Regions from separate parts of the Ideonella flava genome, predicted to be linked through region 2. Evidence: riboswitches for the same ligand, from Rfam matches in the RefSeq annotation. Region 2 holds a riboswitch; the other holds the start of a gene.
What was found. Region 2 has a riboswitch for S-adenosylhomocysteine ahead of ahcY (adenosylhomocysteinase). Riboswitches for the same ligand answer to the same signal wherever they lie in the genome.
Positions count from the first base shown of each region.

Region 1 (9,557 bases), on a different contig from region 2:
AACATCGCCGGCGGCTGCTGCGGCACCACGCCAGAGCACATCGCCGCCATCGCCAAGCGCGTGGGCAGCTACCGGCCGCGCCATCGGCGCGATCCGCTGCTCACGCACCTGGTGGCCGAAGCCGCCTGAGACGTTCGCCGGCCGCAGGCTCAGCTCGCGGTGGCCGTTGCCATCGCGTGCCCGCTCAAGCTGGAGGTGACCCGCTCTCGCAGGCGCTGCAGCGCGCCTTCGCCGACATCGTCCGAGGCAGGCGCGTGCGCCAGGGTGTTCAGCACGTGGGCCTTGGCCAGCTTGTAGTCGGCTTCGGGCAGGACGCTGGCGAGCCAGGCGAACTGCACTTCGATGCCGCAATCGGCGGATTTCTGCGGCGTCATCTGCGGCCCGGTCGGCTCCAGGTCCACTCCGTCGGGGCCGAAGGTCTGCAGCCACACCCACAGCGGCAAGCCGGCGCCCGGGGCGCGCCAGGCGCCGTCCTCCTGCTCCGTGCGGTCCGAGAAATTGACGACGCGGTTGTTCAGGAACCCCATGGCACGGCCCGCGTCTTCAAGCTGCATGACCTTTCCAATGGCGGGATGCCGGGTCGTGAGACCAACTGCAAGACCGAGGCCGTCCGACAGATGGCCCCAGCCGTGCGAATTGAAGATGCTCAGCTGGACCTGCCTGCCTGGCAGCCGGGTGGCGGAGATCGCGAGGGCGTGGGCCTCGTCTCCCACCTCCTGGGAGACTCTCACGAGCAGATGCTCCCCTTCCTTCAGGCGGCTCAGCCTGTCACCCGGATCGACGGGGTCGCCATCGGCCGCCCTGCTGAGATAGCCGCCCGACGGGGTCGGCACCAACTCGACAGCAATCGATTTCGCCAGCGATTCGCGTGCACGCCGCACGGCCGCCGGGTCGGTGCAGTTCGCCTCGATGTGGCGCAATGCGCCTTCCATGACCCTGGACAGCGCGGCTTCTGCGGAAGCGGACACGCCGGCAGCCGGCGTGCCGGCCGCTGTCCGGGCCAACATCTGCAGCAAGTCAGGCTCGACGCGCGACACGGTCTGCATCAACGCCGGCTCGACGTACAGCTCTTCACCCGGCGACGGCCCTTGGGCCAGGTTCACCGGGATCGGTCCCGGGTCGAGCCCGCTGCGCGCCGGGCGCTGTTCGCAGCGGCTTTCGAGCGGCCCGCTCACGCCATCGGCCAGGAAACGAAGCGTGTCGGAAGGGCCCGCCTCCAGCCGACCAGAGGAGGCCTCGCCGTTCGGCCATCGAAGCACCGCCCGAGGCGGCAGGAAGGCATCGGCCTGCGGACTCGACGCCCTGCTTTCGCGCGCAGACAAGCCCTCCGGCGAGGGCGACGGCTGGGCTGCGGTCGGTCGCGGCGCTCCTTCAGACCGGTTGGCGCCAGCGTCGCGCGTCAGCGAGGGGGAGTGGGCTTGATGACGATGTGCTTTCGTCGAGAGGCATTGACCCATGGTGTCGCAGGCAGGACGCTTCGGAAGTGCACGGATCGCGACAGTAGGGTCGCTGCGCCTGGCTTGTCGAACCCATGCGAAGGGGCGAGCGACTTCCCGAAGCCGACCGCTCCCGCCGACCAGCGAATGCAGGCGCCGAATCCTCCAGCGGCTGGCGAAGCTCGAGGCTCAGACCAGCTTGTGCAACGCGTCCAGGTTCGGCTGCACCCGCACCTCGCCCGCGGGCACGCCCGTCTCGACCTGGTACTTCGGCAAAGCCGTGTGGCGCACCGCCGGCACGGCCAGCGGCAGGCCTTCGCGGTTGACCAGGCTGACCACCGTCAGCGCGGCCTTGGGGTTGGGCTGGCGCTTCATCACGAGCGCGATCTCGCCGCAGGTCAGCTTCACCCACGCGCCGGGCGGATGCAGACCCGTCTCGGCCAGCAGCGCCTGCCCGGCCTCGTCGGGGTGGCCTCCTTCGTCGAAGAAGGCCGCCTGCGCGGCCGCCTTGGCCGACAGCGCCGCGCGGTGGCGCCGGGCCGACAGTCGGGCGGCATAGCGGTCGGCCCGCTGGATCAGTCGCGCCAGCCGCAGGCCGGGCTCCAGGCGATCCAGCGATCCGCTGGGGGCGTCGTGGTGATGGCGCACCACCTGCAGCCACAGAGGGTCCTCGATCCCTGCCGACGCGAGCAGCTCGACGCCGCGTGCGGCATGGGCATCCACCTGGACCCGCTGGGCCGGACTCAGGGGCCGCGTCTGGCGGACCAGTTCGTTCTGCAGCGGCACCATGCCGACGTTCATCGACAGGGCCGCGCGGGTCAGCGGCCGCCGCCATTGCGGCTGCCAGCCGGGCAGGCGCGGCCCGGCCAGCGCGCACAACAGCATCACCAGGATGGCGTGCAGCGTGCTGTAGTCTTCGGGCCGACTGGCGGCGGCGTGGAAGAAGCGCAGCAGCGTCGCATCGACCTGCCGCTGCAGCCTCGCCAGCATCTCCTCGGCCAGTTCGTCCAGGCGCTGCTCCCAGCGGGAGGTGCGGGTGTCGGCACCGGACCCGGGGGCGCTCAGCAGGACGCGTGCGCGGGCCTCTAGATCCGGCCATTCGAGCGGACGCTCGCCCGGCTTCGGCAGCTCGACGGCGCGCCGTTCGTAGTCGGGCTTGAGCGCGGCGATCTCGGCCAGCGTCGCCTCGCCGGTGCGCAGCAGGTGGTCGACCTGGGCGTTGAGCTGGCGCTGCACCAGGTCCTTCTCACCCTCCTCGATGAACAGCGCCCGCGCCAGCAGGTAGCCGAGCTGATGCGGATCGGCGATCGCCGAACCGCGGTGCACGAGCACCTGGCCGTTGACATCCCGCAGCGAGAAGGCCAGCGGAATGCCCGGAGCGAGACCGTCAGGGGTGATGGGGACGAGTTTCATGGCGGACAGGCACCGGCCCGTCGCGCGGGGCGGCCGGGCCTTCCGGGGATTTCGGCCGCCGACCGGGGAAGTTGAGCTCAGCGAGAGGCGCTGCTGGCGGCCGCCGCGGGGGGCGGCACGACGCGCGGCGCCGGCGGCAGGGTGGCGTCGTCCAGCTTGCGCAAGCCCCCGGCCGGCGCGACCAGGCGCAGCAGCACCTGGTCATCCTCGGCCGAGGCGGCCGCGGCCACGCGCCAGCTCGGCACGCCGCGCCCGGCCAGATGGGTGCGGATCGCCGCCATGCGCTCGGCCGAGGCCTTGCCCGAGGGCGGCGCCGCCTGGAGCCTGGCCGCGGGCTGGCGCTTCAGGCTCTGGGACAGCTTGTCCAGCACCGCCTGCAAGGGCGGCTTGGGCGCCGCGGCCGCCGGAGCATCGAAGGCGTATTTCATCGGCACCACCAGCCGGACGCTGCCGTCACGCTCGCCGCTGACCTGCACCGGCGTGCCCGCGAAGAGCTCGCCCAGCCACCGCGACTCGGCGGCGAGCGGGGCATCGGGCGGCATGGCGGGCTTGCCGGGAGAGGGCTCGACCGCCTCCGGAGCCCCCGGCGCAGGCGACGGGGTCGTGGCCGGCTGGGTCGTCCGGCAGGCCTGCAGCGCTGCAAGCAGAAGCAGGCACAGCCCGAGGCGGGAAAGAAGACGGCCGGGAGTCATGGCGGCATTCGAGCAAACAGCCTGCCCGGTAGCGAGCGTCCAGGTGTAAGCGTCGTCAGGCTGGGTGAATGGGGGCTTGCGTAGAATCCCTGAACCGTCCGAGGAGCGTTGCGACGGCGTGCCCGCGAGACTGCCGCCGGTTGCGCCGCCAGGCTCGGCACGGTGCGCACGGCAGCCCGCCGGGCGCTCCAACGGCGCTCACCCGGGCCGCAGCGCGGCCGCCGCGGGTGAGCCGTGGTGGTGGTCGCGGCCCTTTCCCCGCTGTCCCCTCCGCCGCCATGAACGCCATCGCCTCCTCCGCCGAACGCTCCGCCAACGTCGCCCCGCCGCCCATGCGCCTGTCGGGCCTGGAGCCGGTGTCTATCGGTGCCGGCACCCTCTTCGTCAACGTCGGCGAGCGCACCAACGTCACCGGCTCCAAGGCCTTCGCCCGGATGATCCTCGCCGGCGAGTACGAGAAGGCGCTGGCCGTGGCGCGGCAGCAGGTCGAGAACGGCGCCCAGGTCATCGACGTCAACATGGACGAGGCGATGCTCGACAGCCAGGCGGCGATGGAGCGCTTCCTCAAGCTGGCGATGAGCGAGCCCGAGATCGCGCGCGTGCCGATCATGGTCGACTCGTCCAAGTGGAGCGTCATCGAGGCCGGGCTGAAGTGCCTGCAGGGCAAGGGCATCGTCAACTCCATCTCGATGAAGGAAGGCGAGGCGGAGTTCAAGCGCCAGGCGAACCTCGTGCGCCGCTACGGCGCGGCCGCGGTGGTCATGGCCTTCGACGAGCAGGGCCAGGCCGACACCTTCGCCCGCAAGACCGAGATCTGCGCCCGGGCCTACCGCATCCTCGTCGAGGAGGTCGGCTTCCCGCCCGAGGACATCATCTTCGACCCCAACATCTTCGCCATCGCGACCGGCATCGAGGAGCACGACAACTACGCGGTCGACTTCATCCAGGCCACGCGCTGGATCAAGCAGAACCTGCCAGGCGCCAAGGTCTCGGGCGGCGTGTCCAACGTGAGCTTCAGCTTCCGCGGCAACGAGCCGGTGCGCGAGGCGATCCACACGGTCTTCCTCTACCACGCGATCCAGGCCGGCATGGACATGGGCATCGTCAACGCCGGCATGGTCGGCGTGTACGACGAACTGGACGCCGAGCTGCGCGAGCGCGTCGAGGACGTGGTGCTCAACCGCCGCAAGGATTCGACCGAGCGGCTGCTGGAGATCGCCGAGGCGGTCAAGGGCGCCGCCAAGGATGACTCGACGCGCCTGGCCTGGCGCAACGCGCCGGTCGAGGAACGCCTGTCGCACGCCCTGGTCAACGGCATCACCGACTTCATCAACGAGGACACCGAAGAGGCCTGGCGTGCCATCGAGGCCCGGCAAGGTCGGCCGCTGCACGTGATCGAAGGGCCCTTGATGGCGGGCATGAACATCGTCGGCGACCTCTTCGGCGCCGGCAAGATGTTCCTGCCGCAGGTGGTCAAGAGCGCCCGGGTGATGAAGCAGGCGGTCGCGCATCTGCTGCCCTACATCGAGGCCGAGAAGGCCACGCTGGCGGCCGCCGGCGGCGAGACGAAGGCCAAGGGCAAGATCGTCATCGCGACCGTCAAGGGCGACGTGCACGACATCGGCAAGAACATCGTCACCGTCGTGCTCCAGTGCAACAACTTCGAGGTCGTCAACATGGGGGTGATGGTCGCCTGCCAGGACATCCTCGAGAAGGCGCGGGCCGAGGGCGCCGACCTCATCGGCCTGTCGGGCCTGATCACGCCCAGCCTGGAGGAGATGCAGCACGTAGCGGCCGAGATGCAGCGCGACGCTTGGTTCCGCGAGAAGAAGCTGCCGCTGCTGATCGGCGGCGCGACGACCAGCCGCGTGCACACCGCCGTCAAGATCTCGCCTCACTACGAGGGCCCGGTCGTCTACGTGCCGGACGCGTCCCGCGCGGTGGGCGTGTGCTCTGAGCTGCTGTCCGACGACCGCGCCGCCGCCTACGTCGACGAGCTCAAGGCCGACTACGACCGCGTGCGCACCCTGCACGCCGGCAAGAAGGCCACGCCGCTGGTCAAGCTCGCGCAGGCCCGCGCCAACAAGACGCCGATCGACTGGTCGACCCCGCCCGCGAAGCCGCGCTTCATCGGCCGGCGGCTGTTTCGCCACTACGACCTGGCCGAGCTCGCCCAGCACATCGACTGGGGCCCCTTCTTCCAGACCTGGGACCTGGCCGGCCCCTACCCCGCCATCCTGCAGGATCCCGTCGTCGGCGACGCGGCGCGCAAGGTGCTCGAAGACGGCCAGAGGCTGTTGAAGAGGATCATCGACGGCCGCTGGCTGCAGGCCCAGGGCGTGATCGGCCTGTACCCGGCCAACACGGTGGACGACGACGTGATCGAGGTCTACGCCGACGAGTCGCGCGAGCAGGTGCTGCTGCGCTGGGCGCCGCTGCGCATGCAGAGCGAAAGGCCGGTGATCGACGGCGTGAAAAGGCCCAACCGCTCGCTGGCCGACTTCGTCGCTCCGAAGGGAACGCAGCCGGACTACGTCGGCCTGTTCGCCGTCACCGCGGGCATCGGTGCCGATGCCAAGGCGGCCGAGTTCGAGGCTTTGCACGACGACTACCAGTCCATCATGCTCAAGGCCCTGGCCGACCGCCTGGCCGAAGCCTTCGCCGAGCGGCTGCACCAGCGCGTGCGGACCGAGCTCTGGGGCTATGCCGCGGACGAGCAACTGAGCACCGAGGAGCTGATCGCCGAGAAGTACCGCGGCATCCGCCCCGCCCCCGGCTATCCGGCCTGCCCGGACCACGGCGTGAAGGCGGACATGTTCCGCGTGCTGGGCGCCGACGAGATCGGCATGGGCCTGACCGAAAGCCTGGCGATGACGCCGGCGGCGAGCGTGAGCGGGTTCTACCTCGCCCACCCCCAGTCGACCTACTTCAATGTCGGGCGGGTCGGGGAGGACCAGCTGGCGGCCTGGGGCGCGGCGCTTGGCCTTTCGGAGGCCACCGCACGCCGGCGGCTCGTCTCGGTGATGGACGGCAGCCCGGGCGCCGCAGCGTAGAAGCTGGCGTTCAGCTGGGTCTCGCGCACGAGGTAGGTGCGAAAGCGCTGGAACAGCTCGCTGTCGACCGGGCCGGGATCGGCCCAGAAGCTGTCCAGCGGCCCGGGGTGGACCAGGCCCTCGATCGCGTACATGCACTCCCCCAGCGCGATCACCGGCGTGCCGTGGTAAAGCGCCTGCAGGCCGGTGGTGCTGTTCACCGTGACGACGCCGCAGGCATGCTTGAGCAGCGTGGGCAGGTGCTGGTCGTGGATGTAGTGCACCCGCGCGTCTATGCCCAGGCGGCGGGATTCGCGGGCGATCAGGCGGGTGTAGTCGTTGTACGGCCGATCCAGGGGATGGTGCTTGAAGACCAGCAACTGGTGGCCAGGCGCATGCGCCGCGAAGGAGGCCAGCACTTCGCGGATGAAGGCGGGCACGCTCTTGTAGCGGGAATGGCGGCGGATCTGGCTGTCGTTGTAGACCTGCAGGGGCACCAGGAAGAAGCGCTTGTGCTGCTCCGGCGCGCTGAGAAAGGCCTGCATCTCCCGCTCCGCATAGCGGTACCACCACTTTCGCCAGGCTCCGTGGGCCCACTTCAGGCCCTGGCTGACCGGCGCTATCGAGCGGTGGTGGCGGTAGTGCGGGTAGCGCGCATGGCCGAAGGCGCGCGCCATGGAGTAGGCGATGGCCGCCGCCGCGACGGCGCGGAAACTCTGGCCCGTCGGAACCGGTGCAGGCAGCGGCTCGGCATTCAGGTCGCGATAGAAGGCCGGATCGCGCGGCAGCGACGAAGCGGCGTTGACGCCGCCGACCTCCAGCGTGACGTAGTCGGGCCGGACATAGCCCTCCTCGAACACGAACACCGTGATCCCCAGGGCCTCGGCTTCGGCAATCGCTGCCTGGTGCATGCGGCGCGACTGGCCGAACAGCACGATCGCGTCCAGCCTCAGCTCGGCCACCAGGCGCCGCAGGCGCGCCGGCCACTCGTCCATCGGCTCGCGGAACTGGATCACCTGCTCGCCGCGGAAGAACAGGTCGTCACCGGCGTTGAAATTGACCTTCCAGACCTGCTGGCCGTGGGCCCCGAGCGTGACCGCCAGCCGCTCGAAGAACGGCCCCATCGGACCCTGCAACAGCAGCGTCCGACGCTGGCAGAGCAGGCGGTCTAGGGAGGTCGGAATCATCGGAGAACTTCGAACAACGGTCCGTGGTGCCGGTCAGGGTGGCGACACCCTGGACCGTATGGGGTAAAGCTTGAAGACCTGGCAACCCGCATTCCCGCCGGATCGGACGCCCCGGCCGGTGCGCACGCGGCGCTCGGTGACGATTCACTGTGACACTCTAGGCAGGGGAGCGCGAGGTGACGATCCCACGAATTGGTGTCAGCTGGCCCGTATTTGATGTTTGTTGACGGTGTCTTCGGCCGCGAATCCGACACGGACAGCTTCGGGGGCACCACCTTGGCCGGACGATTGTGCAGTACAGCACGAACAGGCTTGTGACGAGTTGCGTGGGCCAGACCGGTGCGCAGCAGGCACCAACATCGCTCACCTGCTGCAAGAAGCGCCGAATGTGCGCTTCAGGTGTCAGCGGGCCTCGCCTGTCCACAGCCGGCGCAGCGCCACCGTGTGCCTCAGCGTCCATCGCCAGGCCCGCCGGCCGATCGAGACCTGGGACGCCACGGGCGGTACTCCCCGGGCACGCCACGCCTGCAGCTCGTCCAGCGCCCGCTCGGCCGTCGTGAAGTGCCCGGTGTCGCGGCTGACGTAGGTGGGATACAGCAGCAACGCGCCGGCGACCAACGCATCCAGGCTGAGGCGCCTCCGCCGGCGCGGCATGGGCTCGCGGTCGTCCGTCAGCCCCCAGCCGGCGTAGAACGGGCAACCCCAGCACGTCACGGGCTTGCCACGCAGCAGCGCCTCGAAGCCGGCGAGCGAGGTGATGACGTGCACTTCGTCGACCTGACGCAGCACCTGGTCCATGGGAGCGTCCACAACGATCTCGTCGCACCATCGGGCCGCCTGGCCCTCGCCCCGGCCGGCGTCGCGCAGCTGCGCCACGACGTCGGGGTGCGGCTTGTAGACGAGATAGGCGTCCGGGCGGGCGGCGCGCACCGCCTTGAGCAGGCCGAGGTTGAAGCGCAGGCCGGGCGCGCCCAGGCGGATCGAAGCGTCGGCCTCCACCTGCCCCACGACCAGCACCACGGGCCGGTCGACCGGCGGCCGCTGCCACGACGCCTGGCCCACGTTGTACTTGGTCAGGCCCGCGGCCAGGATGCGCTCGCGCAGGGCCGCCGCCCGGGCGCACAAGGCCGGGTCGAATTCGGCCCCGCCCAGCACCTGCTCCAGCGCCGACGGCGCGGTGGCGTCGTAATACATGCCGACGTCGTCCATGACCCATGACAGCGGCCGCACCAGGTCGGCCCCCAGCCCCACCGAGCGCAGGAAGCCGTCTTCCAGCCGGACCTGCACCGCCGCCGCCTGGCCCTGCGGCACCGGCCGCCGGCCCCACAGCACCAGCCCGGCGCCCTCGGGCAGAGGCTTGTTGGCCCCCTGGAACCGCAGCTCGCTGCCGGCAAAGAAGGCGCGGGCGATGGGCTTCTTCCAGCGCGAGAAGCCCACGGCCACCATCTGCGCAGGGAAGCGCTCGCGCATGCGCCGCTGCAGGGCGATCCACTCGAGCAGGCGTTCGGGTTCGCAACGCTGCCGCGTCTCGGGATCGAGGTAGCGCGGATAGTCGACGAGCGCGGCATGCCACAGCGCGGCGGCGCTGGCGCCTCCACGTCGGGCCGGCGGTGGCAGCTCATCTCGCGTGAGGCCCCAGCCGGCGTAGAACGGCAGCCCGAAACAGCGCACTGGCCGCCCCCAGAGCAAGGCCTCGAAACCCATCTGGGAAGTCACGGTGTAGACCGCCTGGGCCCGCTCCAGCAATCCGCACGGATGGGCCGGGCTCGCCAACAGTTGGACCCGGGCTGCCGCGCC
Region 1 is NZ_JBPZHD010000003.1:116,179-125,735, forward strand. It holds gene ACS5PM_RS07385 (homocysteine S-methyltransferase family protein) at 1-129, shown strand, start outside; gene ACS5PM_RS07390 (hypothetical protein) at 150-1,322, opposite strand; gene ACS5PM_RS07395 (HD-GYP domain-containing protein) at 1,626-2,849, opposite strand; gene ACS5PM_RS07400 (hypothetical protein) at 2,927-3,541, opposite strand; S-adenosyl-L-homocysteine riboswitch at 3,636-3,748, shown strand; gene metH (methionine synthase) at 3,820-6,594, shown strand; partial or broken gene ACS5PM_RS07410 (capsule polysaccharide biogenesis protein) at 6,651-7,760, opposite strand; gene ACS5PM_RS07415 (capsule polysaccharide biogenesis protein) at 8,163-9,557, opposite strand, start outside.
Region 1: it holds a riboswitch for S-adenosylhomocysteine, as region 2 does, so the genes downstream of both, metH (methionine synthase) here and ahcY (adenosylhomocysteinase) in region 2, are expected to answer to the same signal.

Region 2 (9,557 bases):
GCCGCGGAAACGCTGTGCAACACCGGCCTGGTCGTGCTGGCCGGCGAAATCACCACCCAGGCCAACGTCGACTACATCCAGGTCGCGCGCGACACCATCAAGCGCATCGGCTACGACAACACCGAGTACGGCATCGACTACAAGGGCTGCGCCGTCCTCGTGGCCTACGACAAGCAGTCCAACGACATCGCCCAGGGCGTGGACCGTGCGAGCGACGACTACCTGAACATAGGTGCCGGCGACCAGGGCCTGATGTTCGGCTACGCCTGCGACGAGACGCCCGAGCTGATGCCCGCGCCGATCTACTACGCCCACCGGCTCGTCGAGCGCCAGGCGCAACTGCGCAAGGATGGCCGGCTGCCCTTCCTGCGGCCGGACGCCAAGAGCCAGGTGACGATGCGCTACGTCGACGGCAAGCCGCACTCGATCGACACCGTGGTGCTGTCCACCCAGCACGCGCCGGAGATGAGCGACGGCGCCAAGATGAAGCCCGAGTTCACCGAGGCCGTGATCGAGGAGATCATCAAGCCGGTGCTGCCGAAGGAGTGGCTCAAGGACACCAAGTTCCTGATCAACCCGACCGGCCGCTTCGTCATCGGCGGCCCGCAAGGCGATTGCGGCCTGACCGGCCGCAAGATCATCGTCGACACCTACGGCGGCGCCTGCCCGCACGGCGGCGGCGCCTTCTCGGGCAAGGATCCCACCAAGGTCGACCGCTCCGCCGCCTACGCCGCCCGCTACGTGGCCAAGAACATCGTCGCCGCCGGCCTGGCGCGCCAGTGCCAGATCCAGGTCGCCTACGCGATCGGCGTGGCGCGCCCGATGAACGTGACGGTCTACACCGAGGGCACTGGCGTGATCCCCGACGACCAGATCGCCGCCCTGGTGAACGAGCACTTCGACCTGCGCCCCAAGGGCATCATCCAGATGCTGGACCTGCTGCGCCCGATCTACGCCAAGACGGCGGCCTATGGACACTTCGGGCGTGAAGAGCCGGAGTTCAGCTGGGAACGCACGGACAAGGTGGCCGAGCTGCGTGCAGCCATCGGGCGCTGAAGCCAGCCTGGTCACGACAAGGGCGCCTTCTGGCGCCCTTTTTGTTGCCCACCTGGCGACACACACTGTCCTCGCGCCCGAGACACAGTGGGCAGTGCAGCCGCCCACGTGAACATACCGGCCGGCGCCCCGGGGCCTCTCGCACGGGGCCAACACGGCGCCCGTTTGACGAGGGTCAAACGCCCGGTACGCCGACGTCCGCCCGGCCCTTCCGCGCCCTGCTTCTTGCATGTCAACTCCGTGCGGCCCCTCGCCGCGCCCTGCCCATGGAGGACTCATGCACCCAGGCGTTATCTCACCGACCCTGCTGCCGGCCCGCATTGCGACCATCGCCATGGCAGCCCTGCTGGCGCTGGCGACGCCGGCGAAGGCGCAGGACATGGCCAACGGCAGCGACCTCGCGCGCCGCGCCGTCCATGTCTGCGCCGCCTGCCACGGCGACGGCGGCCGCAGCCAGAACCCGGCCTATCCGGCACTCGCCGGGCAGATGCCGATGTACCTGGCCCGCCAGCTGAAGGACTTCCGCGCCCAGCAACGGTCCGAAGCGGGAACGCAGGCCTACATGTGGGGGGTCTCGGCCCTGCTGGATGACGACACCATCCAGGCGCTGGCCGATTACTACAGCGCCCAGACGCCGCTGGCAGGCCACGGCAAGGCCAGTCCGGCGGTGCTGCGCGCCGGACGCGACATCTTCGACAACGGCCTGCCGGCCAAGGGCGTGCGTGCCTGCGCCAGCTGCCATGGAGAGCACGCCGAGGGCGCCGCCGGCTTCCCTCGCCTGGCCGGCCAGCACGCCGACTACCTGTACGCCCAGCTCAAGGGCTTCGGCAGCCGCCTGCGCCCGCACGGGGTGCTGATGAGGGCCGAGGCCGCCCACATGAGCCCCGTGCAGATGAAGGCGGTGGCCGCCTACCTTCAGTCGCTGTAGGCGGGCGCGCTCAGGCCTTGCGCGGGCGCACGAGCGAGGCGGCCTTCTTGGCCTGGATGCGCGCCGTGTCCACGTCGGCGTCGTGCACCAGCGCCACACCCATGCGGCGCTTGACGAAGCTCTCGGGCTTGCCGAACAGGCGCAGCTCCGAGTTCGGCACCGCCAGGGCCTCGGCCACGCCGTCGAACACCACCGCCTGCGCCTCGACGCCGCCGTAGATCACGGCGCTGGCGCCGGGGCTCTTCAGCGTCGTGTCGACCGGCAGGCCGAGGATGGCCCGGGCGTGCAGTTCGAACTCGTTCTGCCACTGGGTGATCATGGTCACCATGCCGGTGTCGTGCGGGCGCGGGCTCACCTCGCTGAACCAGACTTCGTCGCCCTTGACGAAGAGCTCGACCCCGAAAAGACCCTGGCCGCCCAGGTCGCCGGTGACGGCGCCCGCGATCTCGCGAGCCCGCTGCAACGCCACGGATGACATCGGCTGCGGCTGCCAGCTTTCGACATAGTCGCCGCTGACCTGCACGTGGCCGATGGGCTCGCAGAACTGCGTCTGCACCTCGCCGCCCGCGGCCTTCGCCCGCACGGTGAGCAGCGTGATCTCGTAGTCGAAATCGATGAAGCCCTCGACGATCACCCGGCCGTGGCTGACCCGGCCACCGGCCATGGCGTGGTCCCAGGCCTTGGCCACGTCCGCCGGGCCGTCGATCTTGCTCTGGCCCTTGCCGGAGCTGCTCATCACCGGCTTGACGATGCAGGGATACCCGATCCCGCCATCGATGGCCGCCTGCAGTTCGGCCAGCGAATCGCAGAAGCGGTACGGGCTGGTCGGCAGGCCGAGCGTTTCGGCGGCCAGGCGGCGGATGCCCTCGCGATCCATCGTCAGGCGCGCGGCCCGTGCCGTCGGGATGACCCGCACCGTGCCGGCGGCCTCGAGCTCCTGAAGCACCGGGGTCGCAATGGCCTCGATCTCGGGAACCACCAGGTCGGGCCGCTCGGCCTCGATCAGGGCACGCAGCGCCGCCGGGTCGCTCATCGCGATGGTGTGCGCGTGGTGCGCCACCTGCTGCCCCGGGGCGTTCTCGTAGCGGTCGACGGCAATGGTCTCGACGCCCAGGCGCTGCAACGCGATCAGCACCTCCTTGCCCAGCTCGCCCGCACCCAACAGCATCACGCGCAGGGCGGCGGGCGACAACGGTGTTCCCAGTGGTTTCATCGGTCGGCCTGATCTTCGGCAATGGAATCCGGCATTGTCGCCGCCGGCCACGGCCGCCCCCGACCGGAGGCATCATCGGCCATGCCTCGCGCCTCGACTCTCGACGACCTGCGCCGCTACGCCATCGCCCGCAGCCTCTTCACGCCGACGACCCTGCCGCGCGCCATCGAGAAGCTCGGCTTCGTGCAGGCCGACCCGATCCGCGCCCCCGCCCGCGCCCAGGACCTGACGCTGCGCCACCGCGTGACGGACTACACCGCCGGCGACCTGGAACGCCGCTATCCGCGCCTGCCCATCGACGAGGACCACTTCGTCAACTACGGCTTCCTGCCCGCGCGCCACCTGGCACTCATGCACCCGCGCACGCCGCGCCACGCCTGGACGGACGCGCGCTGGAAGCAGGCGCACGAGGTGCTCGCCTTCGTGCGAGAGCGCGGCGAGGTGCATCCCAAAGAGGTCGACGATCACTTCGCCCATGGCCGCACGCGCAACTGGTTCGGCGGCTCTTCGCGCGCAAGCACCGAGCTGCTGGATGGCATGCACTACCGCGGCCTCCTTCGCGTGGCGCGCCGCGACGGTGGCGTTCGGGTCTATGCGGCGCGCGAGCCGCACGAGGCGGTGAGCGACCCGGCGGAGGTCAGCGCCCGGGTCGACGCCCTGCTGGACCTGGTGGTGGCCAAGTACGCGCCCTTGCCAGGAGCCAGCCTCGGTTACCTGGCCAGCCTGATGGGTGGCGGCGCGCCGCAGTGGCGCGGCGAGCGCGCCGCGGCCCTGGCGCGCGCCAAGCAGCGCCTGGCCCGGACGAAGCTGGATGGCATCGACTGGTACTGGCCCGCCGGCGAGAACCCGTCGTCGCGCCGCCACCAGGTGCCCGAGCGGGTGCACCTGTTCGCGCCCTTCGACCCGGTCGTGTGGGACCGGCGGCGCTTCGAGCTTTTCTGGGGCTGGGCCTACCGCTTCGAGGCCTACACGCCGGCGCCGAAGCGGCAGCTGGGCTACTACGCGCTGCCACTGATGTGGCGCGACGAGGTCATCGGCTGGGCCAACGCCTCGGTGAAGAACGAGCGGCTCGCGATCGACAGCGGATACGTCAGCGGCCGCGCGCCGCGCGACCCACTTTTCCGCCGCGCGCTGGAAGAGGAGCGTCAACGGCTGTCGGACTTCCTCGGGCTGGAAGGCTGAGCGTTCAACGCGCCGCGAGCAGCGCAGCAGCGACCTCGGCAAAGCCTCGCCCGCGCTCGCCGGCTGTCACGTAGGCCGGCTTGACGATGAGCTCGCTCCAGAAGCGCGCGATGTTGGCCACGCCGACGGACAGCGGCACTCGCTCGAACATCAGCTGGTCGTTGGTCGAATCGCCGACGTAGAGCCAGTCCCCCGGCTCGAAAGAGCGGCCGACGACTTCCTCGACGGCCCACGCGGCGGCCGTCCACTTGCTGTGCTCGCCGATCCAGCCGTTGACGTGAATGGAGCTGACGGTCGCGTTCAAGCCGTGGGCCTGCATGACCGAGACGACCTCGTCGATCCGGGCCGGCGGCAGGTGCTCGAACTCGCTGTGGTCGATAGCGATGTCGGTCAGGCGGCCGGCGCTGTCGCGGGCCAACGTGGCGCCGGGCACCTCGCGTAGCACGGCGGCGGCGCCGTCTCGCAGCCGGGCGAGGTTGCGCTCCCGCTCGTCCGGCACCTGAGCGAAATCGTGCCGCAGCCGGCCTTGAGCATCACGGCGCAGCATCACGCCACCGTTCTCGGCCACGATCGCCGCCACCGGCCAGGCCAGCGCGAAGGGCTCGCTCCAGCCCGCCGGGCGGCCGGTGATGGCGATGACCGGCACGCCGGCATCCGCCAGCGACCGCAGCGCCGAGAGCGCCTCCGGCTCGATCGCGCCGTCGCGCGTCAAGGTGTCGTCGATGTCGGTCAGCAGGCCGGCGATACGGACGAGCCGCGCGCGCGGGACCTGCGACCAGGGCGTGGCGCCCGGCAAGGGCGTCGCGGTCGGATCGGGCATGGCGGGCAGTGTCCCATGCGTGCTGAAATCGCCCGCCATGCACACCCCGCCACGCTTCGGTCGCAGCCTGCTGCCCTTGTGGAGCCTGGACCCGGCCGCCACCTATCTCAACCACGGCACGGTCGGCGCCACCCCGCTCGCAGTGCTGGCCGCGCAGGCTGCGCTGCGCGACGAGATCGAGCGTCACCCGGCCCGCATGCTGTTGCGGGAGATCACGCCGATTGGCGTGCAGGGCCAGCCGGGTGGTGCGGGGCCGGATGGGCGGCCGCGCCAGCGCCTGCGGGCCGCGGCCGCCGCCGTCGCACCCTGGCTCGGCGTGACCGGGGACGACCTGGTCTTCGTGGCCAATGCCACCACCGGCGCCAATGCCGTGCTGTCGTCCTTCCGCCTCGCCGCAGGCGACGAGGTGCTGGTGACGAACCGGACTTACGGCGGCGTGGCGCGCGCCGCGGCACACCATGCGGCTCGCGCCGGAGCGACCGTGTGCACGACAGCGCTGCCCTTTCCGGGCGCCGATGCCGCCGCCCTGGTGGCCGCCGTCGAGGCCGCGCTCACGCCGCGCACCCGCCTGGCCGTGCTGGACCACGTGAGCCCCGAGACCGCCCTGCTCATGCCGCTTGCCGAGATGGCTGCCGTCTGCCGCGCACGCGGCGTGGCGGTGCTGGCCGATGGCGCCCATGCACCCGGCGCCGTCCCGGTCGACATCCCGTCGCTGGGCGTCGATTTCTATGCGGCCAACCTGCACAAGTGGGCCTTCGCACCGCGCAGCTGTGCCGTGCTCTGGGCTGCGCCGGCCCGACGCGATGATCTGCATCCCACCGTCACCTCCTGGGGCTCGGGCCTGGGCTGGCATGCCGAGTTCGACTGGGTCGGCACCAGCGACCCCACGCCCTACCTGTGCGCGCCAGCGGGCCTGGCCTTCATCGACGAGGCCTTGGGCGGCCGTGAGGCCCTGTGGGCTCACAACCACGGGCTGGCCTGGCGTTCAGCGGAGCGCCTGTGCGAACGCTGGAACCTGCCCTGGCTCACACCGCGCCGGATGGTCGGCAGCATGGTCAGCGTGCCGCTGCCGCCGGCGCTGGGCCATGGCGCCGCTGCGGCGACAGCACTGAAGGACTGGCTGCTGTTCGAGCACTCGATCGAGGCGCAGATCCTGGCCATCGACGAGGCGCTCTGGTGGCGCATCTCGGCCCAGGCCTACAACGACGACGAGGACATCGAGCGCGTGGCATCCGTCATCGACTCGCGCCTTCGCGGCGGTTAGAATCCGTCCCTCGTTCCGAGGAGCGTTGCAAGGCCGCCTACCGGCCCCAGGCTCGGAACTCCACATTTGCAACGGCGCTCACCCGCATGAACTGCGTGGTGATGCGTGCCTACCAGGCTCCATCGTCTCGTCGCCCTTGCGGGTCGCTCCCATTTCGACCGACCGGAGTCATTGCCATGAACGCAGCCGTTCTCAAGCCCGCCGCCGCGGACCACGCCATCACCGACATCGGCCTGGCCGATTGGGGCCGCAAGGAAATCAACATCGCCGAGACCGAGATGCCCGGCCTGATGGCAATCCGCGAGGAATTCGCCGCCAGCCAGCCCCTGAAGGGCGCTCGCATCACCGGCAGCCTGCACATGACGATCCAGACCGCCGTGCTGGTCGAGACGCTGCAGGCGCTGGGCGCGCAGGTCCGCTGGGCCTCGTGCAACATCTTCTCGACGCAGGACCACGCCGCCGCGGCGCTCGTCGCCCGCGGCACCCCCGTCTTCGCCTACAAGGGCGAGTCGCTCAAGGACTACTGGGACTACACCCATCGCATCTTCGAGTTCGGCAACGCCGGCTCCGAGGGTGAAGGCCCCAACATGATCCTGGACGACGGCGGCGACGCGACGCTGCTGATGCACCTGGGCCAGCGCGCCGAGAAAGACGCCAGCGTCCTGGCCAACCCGGGCAGCGAGGAAGAGCGCGAGCTGTATGCCGCCATCAAGGGCAAGCTGGCCATCGACCCCACCTGGTACACCCGCAAGAGCGCCCAGATCATCGGCGTGACCGAAGAGACCACCACCGGCGTGCACCGCCTGAACGAGATGAGCGCCAAGGGCACGCTGCTGTTCCGCGCCATCAACGTCAACGACTCCGTCACCAAGAGCAAGTTCGACAACCTCTACGGCTGCCGCGAGAGCCTGGTCGACGGCATCAAGCGCGCGACCGACGTGATGGTCGCCGGCAAGATCGCCGTCGTGGCCGGCTACGGCGACGTGGGCAAGGGCTCGGCGCAGGCGCTGCGTGCCCTGTCGGCCCAGGTGTGGGTCACCGAGATCGACCCCATCAACGCCCTGCAGGCCGCGATGGAGGGCTACCGCGTCGTCACCATGGACGACGCCTGCTCGCAGGGCGACATCTTCGTCACCGCCACCGGCAACAAGCACGTGATCACCCACGACCACATGGCGAAGATGAAGGACCAGGCCATCGTCTGCAACATCGGCCACTTCGACAACGAGATCGACATCGCCTCGCTCGAGAAGTACCAGTGGGAAGAGATCAAGCCGCAGGTCGACCACATCATCTTCCCGGACGGCAAGCGCATCATCATGCTGGCCAAGGGCCGCCTGGTGAACCTGGGCTGCGGCACCGGCCACCCGAGCTACGTGATGTCCAGCTCGTTCGCCAACCAGACGATCGCGCAGATCGAGCTCTTCACCAAGCCCGAGGCCTACCGGGTCGGCCAGGTCTACGTGCTGCCGAAGCACCTGGACGAGAAGGTCGCGCGGCTGCAGCTGAAGAAGCTCAACGCCAAGCTCAGCGTGCTCACCGACGAGCAGGCGGCCTACATCGGCGTGTCCAAGAACGGCCCCTACAAGCCGGACACCTACAGGTATTGACGACCCACCCCGTAGCGCCTGCGGCGCTCCCCCTCGAGGGGCGCAGCCAGCGGCCCGGCAAAGCCGGATCCGCGGCAGCCGCTTGGTAGCGCGGGAGCACCGAGACGCGGATGCGCGCTGACCAACTCCTAGTTGCACAGGGCCTCGCCCCCAGCCGGTCGGCCGCCCAGCGGCTGATCGATCGGGGCGCCGTGCGCTGGCTCGGGCCGCAAGGCTGGCTGGTGCCAAAGAAGGCCGGCGAAGACCTGCCCGAAGGCTGCGAGATCGAGCTGACCGACGATGCCGAGCTGCGCTGGGCATCGCGCGGCGGCCTGAAGCTCGAGGGCGTTCTGCGCGAAAGCGGGCTGCCCTTGACCGGCGCCGTGGCGCTCGACGTGGGCCAGAGCACCGGCGGCTTCACCGACGTGCTGCTGGCCGCCGGCGCGGCGCACGTGGTGGGCGTCGATGTCGGCCACGGCCAGTTGCACCCGCGATTGGCGGCCGACCCGCGCGTCACCGCGCTGGAAGGCGTCAACGCGCGCTCGCTGACCCGTGAGCAGATCGGCGCCGCCATGCCGGCGGCCGGCTTCGACTTCATCACGGGCGACCTGTCCTTCATCTCCCTGACCCTGGTGCTGCCCGCGCTGACCCTCCTGCTGGCACCGACCGGCACGCTGCTCTTGCTGGTCAAGCCCCAGTTCGAGCTGCAGCCGGTCGACATCGGCAAGAAGGGCCTCGTGAAGGACGCCTCCGCCTACGGCCACGTCGAGGCCCGCCTGCGCAAGGCCTGCGGCCGCATCGGGCTCGAGGTGGTGGCCTGGCGCGACAGCCCCACCACCGGCGGCGACGGCAACCGCGAGTTCTTCATCGAGGCGCGACTGGCCTCCTCCCCAGTGACCCCGACCTGATCCGACCATGACCGACACTTCCCGCCCCGAACCGAAGCGCGTGCCGATCAGCTTCGAGTTCTTCCCGCCCAACACCCCCGTCGGCAGCGAGAAGCTGAAGACCGTGGTGCAGGATCTCGCCGCCGTGAAGCCGGAGTTCTTCAGCGTCACCTATGGCGCCGGCGGCTCGACGCGCGAAAAGACCCTGGCCACCGTGCGCGACATCGCGGCCCTCGGCCATGAGGCCGCGCCTCACCTGAGCTGCGTCGGCTCCACGCGCGAAGGCATCGCCGAGATCCTCGCCACCTACCGCGCCCAGGGCATCCGGCGGATCGTCGCGCTGCGCGGCGACCTGCCGAGCGGCACGGCCACCGCCGGCGAGTTCCGCTTCGCCTCCGAACTGGTGGCCTTCATCCGCGAGACGCAGGGCGCCGACTGGCACATCGAGGTCGCGGCCTACCCCGAGTACCACCCGCAGCAGCGTTATGCCCGCCGCGACCTGCAGTTCTTCGTCGACAAGGTCCAGGCCGGCGCGACCTCGGCGATCACCCAGTTCTTCTTCAACCCGGACGCCTACTTCCACTTCGTCGACGAGGTGCGGGCGATGGGCGTCACCGT
Region 2 is NZ_JBPZHD010000017.1:99,861-109,417, reverse strand. It holds gene metK (methionine adenosyltransferase) at 1-1,056, shown strand, start outside; gene ACS5PM_RS30280 (c-type cytochrome) at 1,334-1,984, shown strand; gene purT (formate-dependent phosphoribosylglycinamide formyltransferase) at 1,995-3,197, opposite strand; gene ACS5PM_RS30270 (DNA glycosylase AlkZ-like family protein) at 3,279-4,379, shown strand; gene ACS5PM_RS30265 (HAD-IIB family hydrolase) at 4,384-5,199, opposite strand; gene ACS5PM_RS30260 (aminotransferase class V-fold PLP-dependent enzyme) at 5,237-6,463, shown strand; S-adenosyl-L-homocysteine riboswitch at 6,475-6,550, shown strand; gene ahcY (adenosylhomocysteinase) at 6,640-8,073, shown strand; gene ACS5PM_RS30250 (TlyA family RNA methyltransferase) at 8,184-8,960, shown strand; gene metF (methylenetetrahydrofolate reductase [NAD(P)H]) at 8,968-9,557, shown strand, end outside.